3 regions of the Mesorhizobium sp. P3_A10 genome follow, and region 2 is predicted to be linked to each of the others. Evidence: predicted binding sites of a transcription regulator. Region 2 holds the regulator's gene; each other region holds the start of a gene.

Region 1 (4,180 bases), on a different contig from region 2:
TGCGAGAGGTCCTGCCGGGCAAGAAACACATGTTCGTATAGAGCCATAGTGGTTCAGTGCCTTTCTTCGTTTCTCTCCCGGTTCTCGCGGCAAAAGCCTCTGCAACTTCTCTGACCCGCTGATCCCTTGAGGGGGCGGGGAAGAAAGGAGCATTTCGAGACGGTCGAGAGCGGAGACACGGGAGGCGGAAGCGCTTCTGGCTTCACACGAAGGTTTTGGATAAAACCGCCGGCCCTCCGTTCAGCCCCCAGCAAGGACCGGCAGATTGCGGGCGTCTATACAGCAATCCGGCTGGAAGGCAAGCGCAAGCCGCATCCCGGACAGCGTCCTTGGCGTCGCAGGGCCGAAATGCCGGCGTTCAACTCGTATGGGCGACGAGCTTGTCGACCGTTTCGGGGAAGAAGTCGGGCGCTGCGTGGCGCTTGCCGAACATCATGTCGTATTGCAGCAGGCGGAAATCGTTGATCGCCGGATCGATCGTCTTCTGCCGTGCCCAGTCGGGCGTGGCGTCGCCCGCCGGCGTCAAAAGCAGATTGCGGTCGACGACACGGTAGTGTTCGCGCAAGGCGCCCAGGAAGCCGGTGTAATAGGGGTGGCTGATGCCGGCCATGGTCAGGATATGATAGGGCAGGAAGGCCGGGCTGACCGCGCCCATGTCCTCGGCCGGACCCGTCCGGTTCGACCACAGGATCAGCGGCGTCTGGTGATGCTCGAGCGCCGCCTCGGCCGACGGTTCCTTGCGCGGCGCGACATTATCCTTCAGGAAACCGGTCTCGACATAGACCGGTCCGAGCGGCGGCAGATGGTCGCCGAAAAAGGCGATGACCGTCGGCCGGTCGCGCTTCTTCGCCCATTCGATCAGCCGCTCGAGGCCGCGGTCGGCATCGGCGGAGCCTTCGGCATAGCTCAACAGCGATTCACGCGCCCACGGGCTGATCCGCGCGTCGACCTTGTGGGTCGGATTGTAATAGCGATGCGGCTCGTAGGGGCCATGGTTCTGCAGGCTGACGGCGAAGAAGAACACCGGATCGTCGCTGGCGTCGGCCTCGCGGATGATCTCGTCGGTCATCGCCGCGTCCGAGGCCAGGGGTCCGCGCTTTTCCAGATAGGGCAGGTTTTCTTCCGACTTGAAGTCGTTGAAGCCAAAATCGGCATAGACCGCGCCGCGGTTCCAGAACCAGTTGGTGCCGGGATGGATGGCGCGCGCCCTGTAGCCCTCGCTTTTCAGGAACGTCGCCAGCGAAGGCGTCGGCGTGCGCACATACTGCTGGTAAGGGATGCTGCCGGCCGGCAGGAAGGCATTGGAAAAGCCGGTCAGCGCCTCGAATTCGATGTTGGCGGTCATGCCGCCGAATTCGGGCGAAAACATATAGCCTGAGCGCAGCGCCCGCACATTGGGGATCGGGTCGGGCGTGATGGTGACGCCCGGCAGTTTGGTCGCATCCCAGAAGGATTCGCTCATAACGATGATGATGTCGGGCTTCTCTGCCGGCACCGAGGCCGTCACATCGGACCTGTCGATCGCCGCGATCGCCTTTTCGGAGTAGCCCGCCGGCGCCGAGACATGGGCCATCGGCACGTTGAGCGCGAAGGCGAGCGCAAAGCCGTTTGAGGCGTAGTTTTCCTTCTGGTCCCACATGATCGGGATGATCTGCAGCCGATCCCGGGTCCACGAGAAGGTGGCATAGTCCATGATCGAGACGACGAAGGCGAGCAGCGGCACGGTCAGCGTCAGCCGGGCGAGCCGGCCTTTGTGGCTGAGCGCCGGCACCCGGCGGCGCCATAGGCGCCAGCCATAGACGAGCAGCGACAGCCCGCCGACGATGCCAACCGCCATCATGATGGCGGTTCCCGGGCGATCGCGCACCAGAAGCGGCATCAGCGCCACGATCTGGCGGGAGTAGAGGAAGTCGGTGGGATAGAGCGGGTCGCCGAGATAGAGTGACTTCTGGTGGCCGACAAACGCCAGCGCCAGGGTCAGCGGCGCGACGATCATCAGGCTCTGGTGGCTGCGGCCGAGCACGGCATCGAGGCCGATCAGGATCAGCGCGAAGATAATGATGGTGGTCCAGCCCGGCTTGAACGGCTGCAGGAAGAAGCCGACAGTGCCCATGAAGTCGCCGCGCACGATCAGTTCGATTGCGAAAACCAGGATCGCGGACGCGAGCAGGCTGAGCAGGCCATAGCGGATAACAGGCCATTTCCGGCCCGGCAGATAGCCGGTGGACGGATCGCCTTCCAGAAACTGCGGCGCGGCCTTGCCAGCGCGCTTCAAACGGTTTGCCACCTTAAAATCCCCGGCCCGCAACAAATGCGTCATCGAATTGTCATCGAACTGTCACGCAAAGCTAGCGCCTGTGGCGAAAATGAGAAGAGCCAGCAAACGAATCGTGTTCGGTTTTCATCATGAGTGATCGCCAAAAAGCCTTTTGGATCAGACACTCGCCCAGTGAAGCCGTGCCGAAACCGGTCGCGATTGGCCCCCGGTGGACTTGACTTGGCCGCCCGCCTTGCGTCACAGGCAGGGAAAAACCAGCCTCTGGAGCCTCACATGGCCGTCGCATTCACCTTTCCGGGACAGGGCAGCCAGGCTGTCGGCATGGGCAAGGACCTTGCCGACGCCTTTCCAGAAGCGCGCCGGATCTTCGAGGAGGTCGACGAAGCGCTCGGCGAAAACCTGTCGAAGCTGATCTGGGAAGGGCCGGAGGAGACGCTGACGCTGACCGCCAATGCCCAGCCGGCGCTGATGGCGGTGTCGCTGGCGGCGATCCGGGCACTGGAAGCGCGCGGCTTTTCGCTGAAGGACAAGGTCGCCTATGTCGCCGGCCATTCGCTCGGCGAATATTCGGCACTTGCCGCCGCCGGTTTTGTGTCCGTCGCCGATGCCGCCCGGCTGTTGCGCATTCGCGGCAACGCCATGCAGGCGGCGGTGCCGGCCGGCGAGGGCGCCATGGCGGCGATCATCGGGCTGGAGCAGGCCGATGTTGAAGCCGCCTGCGCGGAAGCCGCCCAAGGCTCCGTCTGCCAGGTTGCCAACGACAATGGCGGCGGCCAGCTGGTGATTTCCGGCGCCAAAGCCGCGGTCGAGCTGGCGGCGAAGCTGTGCACCGAAAAGGGCGCCAAGCGGGCCTTGATGCTGCAGGTCTCCGCCCCCTTCCATTCGGCGCTGATGGCGCCCGCGGCCAATGTTATGCGCGAGGCGCTGGCCGGCGTGACGAAGAACGCACCGGTCGTGCCTGTCGTCTCCAACGTGTCGGTGACCCCGACCAGCGATCAGGACGCCATCGCCAGCCGCCTGGTCGAACAGGTGACTGGCCGCGTGCGCTGGCGCGAAACGGTGGAGTGGTTTGGCCAAAACGGTGTTACCACACTCTACGAAGTGGGCGCCGGCAAGGTGCTGTCGGGGCTGGCGCGGCGCATCAACCGCGACATCGCCACCGGCGCCATCGGCACGGCGGCCGATGTCGAGGCGGCGCTGGCGGGGCTTGCATAATCAACTGTGATTGACTGTGATTGACCCTACCCCTGTGAAGGGGGCTCGCTTGGATCAGGAGACAAAAATGTTCGAATTGACCGGCCGCAAGGCGCTCGTCACCGGCGCATCGGGGGGCATTGGCGAGGCGATCGCACGGGTGCTGCATGCGCAAGGCGCCATCGTCGGCCTGCATGGCACGCGCGTCGAGAAACTGGAGACGCTGGCCGCCGAGCTCGGAGACCGGGTCAAGCTGTTTCCGGCCAACCTGTCGAACCGCGACGAGGTCAAGGCGCTCGGCCAGAAGGCGGAGGCCGATCTCGAAGGCGTCGACATTCTGGTCAACAATGCCGGCATCACCAAGGACGGGCTGTTCGTGCGCATGGCGGACGCCGACTGGGACAGTGTGATGGAGGTCAATCTTACCGCCGTGTTCCGGCTGACCCGCGAACTCACCCATCCAATGATGCGGCGCCGGCACGGCCGCATCATCAACATCACCTCAGTGGTCGGTGTCACCGGCAATCCCGGCCAGACCAACTATTGCGCCACCAAGGCCGGCATGATCGGCTTTTCCAAGTCGTTGGCGCAGGAGATCGCCACCCGCAACATCACCGTCAACTGCGTCGCTCCGGGCTTCATCGAATCGGCAATGACCGACAAGCTCAACGACAAGCAGAAAGAGGCGATCATGGCAGCGATCCCGAC
Region 2 (4,180 bases):
GCCGGTCGCTGATGTCAGCGACGCCGACATGCGGGCGCTCGCCACCGCGGCACGCGAGAAGGACGGGCCGGAGCGCGAGGCCTACCGCAAGGCCGGCGAAGCACTCGGTTTCGGCCTCGGCAGCCTGTTTGCACTGATCGATCCCGCACCCGTCGCCATGGTCGGCGTCAGCGCCGCCGCCTTCGACCTTATCGAACCGGCGCTGCGCGAGGCCATCGCCCAGACCGCCGGCGGCCAGCATTCGAAATCGATCTCCTTCGACACCGAGCCGAACGAATTGCCGCTGATCCGCGAAGGCTGCGCGATGCGGGCACTGAGCTTCGTCGACCAGGAGATTTTCGCGCCGGGCGGGCAGGCAAAGGCGGGCGCCATCGGGAAAGACGTGGCCTAAAATCGAAATGTCGGATCGCGACGTGGGATGGGTTGAGATTCAGGTCAGCCCGGGAACCACTCCACGGTGGCCCGAGCGAGCGCTCCTTAGCAAACTATTATCCGCATACCAGAGCTTCGTACAAACCGATAGACGAAGAGCAATGCAATGCTAGATTGCAGGCCACCATAGCCATATAAAAGAACGTGGTAGAATGTTCAATCACACGACAGCGGTATATCGGACTGGTCTACAGCAACCAGGCTTCCTCAAAAGCTAGATCAGATATCGTCCGGCACTTTTCTTGATCTCCGTGTTGCTATTGCTTGGCGGCACCGCCGCCGCCCAACACCCTGGTCCAGGCTGCCCGGTTGGCCAATTGATAGATGCCAGAGAAGCATGGGGGAAATTCACCTCCAATGATGAGGCGACGGGATTTGCCAGACGTAAGTTCCTAGCCCTTGGCGCGGAAGAGTTCACAAAATGGCTATCGTGCCAGAGCTTTGAAGTGAGCGTTAGTCCCGGCCGAGGAACGACGACGAATATTCAAGCAAGCTTTATGCCACTAAGAAAAGACGAAGGTCTTTGGGTGCCTAGTGGAGCTTACTACTGGCTATTCCCACCAGGCCGTCACTCCATAGAAGCGCATATCGAAAAGGGACGATTGATAGACATTATTGCTATCGCAGAGAGCGAATAGGGAGAAAAAACGATCCGGCGATCCGCAAGTTGTACCTCTCAGTCACTCAGATATCGGTCGCATTTTTTTCAACATCAAGCCGGACGAATGCGCTGACCACTTCAACGACACTGGATATGCTTCCGTCGAAACTGAAGGCTTTAGTCTTCGCGGATCGCGTATCCGGCACCGCGAATGGTGCGGATGACGTCAGGCATGCGGCCATTGTTGACCGCCTTGCGTAAGCGCCCGACATGCACATCCACCGTGCGCTCGTCGATGTAGATCGTCTCGCCCCAGACATTGTCGAGCAGTTGGCTGCGCGAGAACACCCGGCCGGGGTGCCGCATCATGAATTCGAGCAGCCGGAATTCGGTCGGCCCGAGCCGGATTTCGCTCTTCTTGCGATAGACCCGGTGCGATTCGCGATCGAGCACGATGTCGCCGACCTTGAGCACGCTGGACAGCACTTCCGGTTTGGCGCGGCGCAGCAGCGCCTTCACCCTCGCCATGAACTCCGGCGTCGAAAACGGCTTGACCAGATAATCGTCGGCGCCGGTCGACAGGCCGCGCACGCGGTCGCTCTCCTCGCCGCGCGCGGTCAGCATGATGATCGGCAGCCGCTCTGTTTCGGGCCGCATCCTGAGGCGCCGGCAAAGTTCGATGCCGGAAACCGCCGGCACCATCCAGTCCAGCACCAGAAGGTCGGGCACGTTTTCCTGCAAACGGATCTCGGCCTCGTCGCCGCGCGTCACCACCTCGACCTGGTAACCTTCGGATTCGAGATTGTAGCGGAGAAGCACGCCCAGCGGCTCCTCGTCCTCCACCACCATGATGCGTGGCGCGATCATCGACTGGTCACCTTTGTCGTCATGCCGCCGGCGCGGACATCGCCGTCTCGTCCTGCTTCGGCCGATTGGCGGGCAGTTGCGAGCCGGTCAAAACATAGTACGCATTTTCGGCGATGTTGGTCACGTGGTCGCCGATGCGTTCGAGGTTCTTGGCGCAGAACAACAGATGCGTGCACGCGGTGATGTTGCGCGGGTCTTCCATCATGTAGGTCAACAGCTCGCGAAACACCGAGGTGTATTTGACGTCGATGCGCTCGTCGTCGTTTCTGAGCTTGGCGAGTGCTGCCGCATCGGCGGCGGCATATTCCTCGACCACCCCTTGCACCTGGATGAGCACCAGCTGAGCCATCGCATCGATGGAATGCGACAGGTCACGCGGCGTGACGCTGAGGCCGACGGTGCCGACGCGCTTGGCGATGTTCTTGGCGAGGTCGCCGATGCGCTCAAGGTCGCCGGCCATGCGGATCGAGCCGACCACTGCGCGCAGATCGTTGGCCATCGGCTGGCGCTTGGCGATCAGCGTGATGGCGCGGTCGTCCAGCTCGCGCTGGCGCGCATCCATGATGGCGTCGTCGGAGACGACGCGCTGCGCCAATGCGTTGTCCGAAGTGAGCAGCGCCTTGGTCGAGCCGCTGACCATCGAGCCGGCGAGGTCGCCCATGTCGCGGATCAGCTTGCTGATCTGCCCCAGCTCTTCATCGAAAGATGCGACGGTATGTTCACCCATGATCCTAGTCCTCGTGCCTGAAACTTCGCTGCCGGAACCGCTCAGCCGAACCGGCCGGTGATGTAGTCCTGGGTGCGCTTGTCGTCGGGGTTTGTGAACATCTTATCGGTGGCGCCCTCCTCGACGAGGTAGCCGAGATGGAACATCGCCGTGCGCTGCGACACGCGCGCCGCCTGCTGCATAGAGTGGGTGACGATGACGATCGTGTAGTTCTGGCGCAGTTCGTCGATCAGCTCCTCGACACGAGCGGTGGCGATCGGATCGAGAGCCGAACAGGGCTCGTCCATCAGGATCACCTCGGGCGACACGGCGATAGCGCGGGCGATGCACAGACGCTGCTGCTGGCCGCCGGAAAGGCCAGTGCCGGGTTCCTGCAAGCGGTCCTTGACCTCGTTCCAGATCGCCGCCTTCTTCAGGCTCGACTCGACGATCTGATCCATGTCGGCCTTGCGCTTGGCCAGTCCGTGGATGCGCGGGCCGTAGGCGACGTTCTCGTAGATCGACTTCGGAAACGGATTGGGCTTCTGGAACACCATGCCAACGCGGGCTCTCAGTTCGACGACGTCGATGCTCTTGTCGTAGATGTCCTCTTCGTCCAGCGTGATCTTGCCGGTCACCCGTGCCGAATCGATGGTGTCGTTCATGCGGTTGAGGCAGCGCAGGAATGTGGACTTGCCGCAGCCCGAAGGGCCGATCAGCGCCGTCACCTGGTTGAGGCGCACGTCGAGATTGACGTCGAACAACGCCTGCTTCTCGCCGTAGAACGCGCCGACCTTGTCGCCGCGCATTTTGATCACTTCGTTCGACTTGGCGTTCATTTTATCGCCCACAGCGTTTTCAAGGGACTGTTCGGTCATGATGTTCATACCAAAATGCCTTTTTTCTACCAGCGCCGCTCGAACCGACGCCGAAGCACGATCGCGGTGATGTTCATGGCCATGAGGAAGACCAGCAGGATGATGATGGCGCCGGACATGCGCTCGACGAAGGCGCGTTCGGCCTCGTTCGCCCACAGGTAGATCTGCACCGGCAGCGCCGTCGACGGATCGAACGGTGTCTTCGGATAGTCGGCGACGAAGGCGACCATGCCGATCAAGAGCAGCGGCGCGGTTTCGCCGAGCGCGCGCGCCAGGCCGATGATGGTGCCGGTGAGAATGCCGGGAGCGGCAAGCGGCAGGATATGCTGGAACACCATCTGCATCTTCGAGGCGCCAAGACCAAGCGCTGCCGCGCGGATCGAAGGCGGCACGGCGGCAAGTGCCGCGCGCGTCGCGATGATGATCGTCGGCAGCGTCATCAGCGTCAGCACCAGGCCGCCGACAAAAGCGGCGGAACGCGGCATGCCGAGGAAATTGATGAAGACGGCAAGGCCGAGCAGGCCGAAGACGATCGACGGCACCGCGGCCAGATTGTTGATGTTGACCTCGATCAGATCGGTGAAGCGGTTCTTCTTGGCGAATTCCTCGAGATAGATGGAGGCGGCGACGCCGATCGGCAGCGCCAGCAAAAGCACGATCACCATCATGTACAGCGAACCGATGATCGCCACGCCC
Region 3 (4,180 bases), on a different contig from region 2:
CGGCCTGAGGTCGAGCTCATCCCGTGCTGGATCGAGAACATGTCGCGCGTGCTGCCCAAGGGCCAGTTCCTGCCGGTGCCGCTTCTGTGCCGCGTCGTCTTCGGCCCGGCGGTGACGATTGCGCCCGGCGAGGAACGCCGCGCCTTTCTCGAGCGCGCCCGCCAGACGCTGCTTGCGCTCAACCCCCGCCCGGATCGAGACGACTGATGCCACTTTCGCTGCCGCCGATGCATGAAACCATGATCCTGGTAATTGGCCTGGTCGGCGTGCTGTCGACTGCGAGCCTCGTCGCCGGCATCCTGTCGTGGCGGGCGCCCAAGCCGCTGTCCTCGGGGCTTACCAACCTCAACCAGCGCATCAACGCCTGGTGGGTGATGGTGGTGGCGATCACGGTTGCCTTCTTTTTCGGCCGCACCGGCATGACCATCCTGTTTGCGCTGATCTCGTTTGCAGCACTGCGCGAATTCGTGACTCTGACGCACAGCCGGCGCAGCGACCACTGGGTGCTGCTCGGCATGTTCGGCATCATCATCCCGTTCCAGTACTGGCTGGTGTGGACCGCCTGGTACGGGCTCTTCACCATTTTCATTCCGGTCTACTGCTTTCTTTTGATGCCGGCGATCACCGCGCTCAATGGCGACACCGAGCGCTTCCTCGAGCGCGTTTCGGCGCAGCAATGGGCGATCATGATCTCGGTCTATTTCGTCAGCCACGTGCCGGCGCTGCTGACGCTCAACGTACCCGGCTTCGAGGGCCGCAACCTTTTGCTCATCGCCTTCCTGATCATCACCGTGCAAGGCAGCGACGTGCTGCAATACATTTTCGGCAAGCTGTTCGGAAAACACCTTCTGTCGCCGACCGTGTCGCCGTCAAAAACCTGGGAAGGGTTGGTCGGCGGGCTGGCGGCCTCGAGCCTCCTTGGCGCGCTGCTGTCGTTCCTGACGCCGTTCTCGCCGCTGCAGGCGGCCGGCGTCGCCTTCATCGCCTGCCTGATGGGCTTTCTTGGCGGGCTGGTCGCGTCGGCCATCAAGCGCGACCAGGGCGTCAAGGACTGGGGCCATCTGATCGAAGGCCATGGCGGCATGATGGACCGCGCCGACAGCCTGGTCTTCGCCGCCCCGGTGTTCTTTCACACGGTCCGCTATTTCTGGACCGTGTGAAAGAACGAAACCGTCCGGACCGGTCTAGCGGCTGAGATCGAGCGCTGCGCTCAAATCACCCATTGGCGGCTGGTCGTTGTTGCGCAACGCCTTGTCGCGGGCGACGATGCCGGGAAGCACCGGCAAATCGTAACGCGCGGTGATGAAGCGCAGGATCGACGCCGTGTCGTATTGCGTGTGATCGACGGTTCCCGCTTTCGCATAGGGCGAGATGATGAAGGCCGGGATGCGGTTGCCCGGTCCCCAGCGATCGGCCTTCGGCGGCGCGACATGATCCCAGAAGCCGCCATTCTCGTCATAGGTGACGACGACCAGCATGTGGCCCCATTGCGGGCTTTTTTCCAGATGCGAAACGATGTCGGCGAGATGCTGGTCGCCGCTGCCGACATCGGCATAGCCGCCATGCTCGTTGAGATTGCCCTGCGGCTTGTAGAAGCTCACCGCCGGCAGTTTGCCATCGTCGATATCCTTGATGAACGCCACACCGTCGAGGCCGCCGTCCTTCAGATGCTCGGCGCGGGCAGCCGTGCCGGGCGCATAGGCGGCGAAGTAATTGTAGGGCTGGTGATGGAACTGGAAGTTCGGCACCGGCGTCGCATTCTTGCCGCCGAGCGCGGCCTGCCAGGCGCCGGAGTACCAGGCCCAGGCGATGCCCCGCAGCGACAGGAGATCGCCGATGGTGATCTCGTGCTGCGGTGGCAGCGTGGTCGGCGCCGCCGGGTCGGCAAGCGCCTTGTCGCCGCCTTCGGCCGGCTTGTTGGCACTCGGCTGATAGGGCGGCTGCATGGTGTTGACCGCGTAAAAATCAGGCGTGATGGCGCCATCATTGACGAATTTCGGCGCGCCGCCGAGCGCCGACGGCGGCGAGTTGTCGGCGACCTTCAGCGTCTTGCCGTCGGCGTCCACAACCGCGATCTGATCCTTGATCGGGCTGGTGTCGGCGTGCGGATAGACCGGCACGCAGGCGCAGGCGAGCTGGAAATGGTTGATGAAGGAGCCACCGAAGGCACCCTGGAAGAAATTGTCGGCCAGCACGTATTTTTTCGCCACCGCCCACATCGGCAGGACGGAGCCGTCATAGTGGCCCATGACGACGCTGCCCGAATCGGCCCAGGCGACGAACTTGTCGTTGCGGCCGCCATTGATCTGCATCTGCTCCTGGTAGAAGCGATGCCAGAGGTCGCGGGTGATGACCGACGTCTTCAGATTGAAGCCGTTGGGATCGTCGATGGCGAAGCCTGCATTGGCCAGATGCGCGGTCTGCGCTTCGGTCACCGGCGGGGTGACACCCTTGCCCGTCAGACCGCCCCAGGCGGGTGGCAATTCGGCCAGCGGCTTGCCGTCGCGGTCGAGCTGGCGCACCTGGTCGGCTGACACGTTGGAGAGGCCATTGGCGCCGGGGAAGCCGCCATAAAGATTATCGAAGCTGCGGTTCTCGGCATAGATGACGACGACGGTATCGATCTTGTCGTAGCCGGCGGGAGCGGCGCTGGCCACCGCGGTGAAGGAAGCCAGCGCTGAGCTGGCCAGATAAAGCGAATTGAAGAACTTGAGCCTCGACATGGAAATACCTCATGGCTGGGTGGTGGCTAGAGGGGCAAATGCATGGCCGGGGGCGACGAACCACAGGCATGCAGGTACTTCGATGCCTTGTCACCTTTGTGACAGTTTCGACCTTTGCGAACACGGTTACGTGAGTGTGGGAACCGGTCATCAATCTGTTGCAGTGCTTCCTTATTTCCGCAACGAAAATCAGGCTGAGCCACATGATTGCTGGACGATGGAAAAGCCAGACGATCGCGGTCGTCGCGGCGTCGGTGCTTGGCCTCGCCGCGATGGCGCCGGGAAACACGGCCGAACCGGATGGCGTCCATCCCGGGCCGCTGTCGCGCGCGCAAGCCTTTGCCAGGGCGACGGCCTTGACCGCGCTTGGCCGAAAACTGTTCTTCGATCCATCGCTGTCGGCTTCGGGTCTTCAATCCTGTTCTTCCTGCCATGATCCAAGGCACGCGTTTGGTCCGGCCTCGGGCACACCTGTCGAAATGGGCGGGCCTGGGATGAACCAGCCGGGACTGCGCGCCGTGCCGTCGCTGCGCTATCTCCAGGCGACGCCTGCCTTCACCGAGCACTTTTACGATTCCGACGACGAAGGCGACGAGAGCGTCGACAATGGTGCGACCGGCGGCCTGACCTGGGACGGTCGTGTCGATCGCGGGCAGGACCAGGCGAAGATCCCGCTGCTGTCGCCGTTCGAGATGGCCAACAAAACTGCCGGCGATGTCACTGCGGCACTGCGCAAAGCCGCCTACGCCGACGACTTCAAAGCGGTCTTCGGCGACCAGGTATTCGACCATCCGGACGATGCCTTCGACGCGGCTGCCGAAGCGCTCGGCACGTTCGAGCAGAGTGCCGCCGATTTCTATCCCTATTCCAGTCGCTACGATGCCTTTCTCACCGGCAAGGCGACGCTGAGCGCAAAGGAATTGCGCGGGCGCGCTTTGTTCGAGGACGAGGCCAAGGGCAATTGTGCCAGCTGCCACCTCAGCGATCCCGCCAATGACGGCGAGCCGCCGCAGTTCACCGATTATGGTTTCCTCGGCATCGGTGTGCCGCGCAATCCGGCACTTTCCGCCAACGCCGATCCGACCTACTTCGACCTCGGCCTGTGCGGCCCGCTGCGCATCGACCTCAAGGCCCGGCCCGAGTATTGCGGCCTGTTCCGCACGCCGACATTGCGCAACGTCGCGCTGCGCAAGAGCTTCTTCCACAACGGTTATTTCCACTCGTTGCGCGACGCCGTCGCCTTCTATGCGAGCCGCGATACCGACCCCGGCCGCTGGTATCCGAAGGCCGCCGATGGCACGGTTCGCAAGAATGATGACCTGCCCAAGGCTTACTGGCCCAACCTCAACCAGGACCCGCCCTTCGGCAAAAAACCAGGCGACAAACCCGCGCTGACCGATCCCGAGATCGACGACATCGTCGCGTTTCTCCAGACCCTTACCGACGCCGATCAGCAA

The links. Region 2 encodes PhoB, which activates phosphate uptake and scavenging genes when phosphate is short. Its sites were predicted from a motif close to TGTCATNNANCTGTCAT; they were not measured.
Region 1: a site for PhoB is predicted at 2,326-2,342, ahead of AC1DXU_RS09815 (LTA synthase family protein). Genes of this name have one in related genera too.
Region 3: a site for PhoB is predicted at 2,869-2,885, ahead of AC1DXU_RS08545 (acid phosphatase). Genes of this name have one in related genera too.

The regions. Positions count from the first base shown of each region.
Region 1 is NZ_JBFUFZ010000002.1:611,602-615,781, reverse strand. It holds gene rpsF (30S ribosomal protein S6) at 1-47, opposite strand, end outside; gene AC1DXU_RS09815 (LTA synthase family protein) at 359-2,320, opposite strand; gene fabD (ACP S-malonyltransferase) at 2,552-3,493, shown strand; gene fabG (3-oxoacyl-[acyl-carrier-protein] reductase) at 3,561-4,180, shown strand, end outside.
Region 2 is NZ_JBFUFZ010000007.1:114,380-118,559, reverse strand. It holds gene AC1DXU_RS24345 (ROK family protein) at 1-391, shown strand, start outside; gene AC1DXU_RS24340 (hypothetical protein) at 675-1,070, shown strand; gene phoB (phosphate regulon transcriptional regulator PhoB) at 1,211-1,900, opposite strand; gene phoU (phosphate signaling complex protein PhoU) at 1,920-2,627, opposite strand; gene pstB (phosphate ABC transporter ATP-binding protein PstB) at 2,669-3,493, opposite strand; gene pstA (phosphate ABC transporter permease PstA) at 3,511-4,180, opposite strand, start outside.
Region 3 is NZ_JBFUFZ010000002.1:356,272-360,451, forward strand. It holds gene AC1DXU_RS08535 (lysophospholipid acyltransferase family protein) at 1-207, shown strand, start outside; gene AC1DXU_RS08540 (phosphatidate cytidylyltransferase) at 228-1,160, shown strand; gene AC1DXU_RS08545 (acid phosphatase) at 1,185-2,723, opposite strand; gene AC1DXU_RS08550 (cytochrome-c peroxidase) at 2,996-4,180, shown strand, end outside.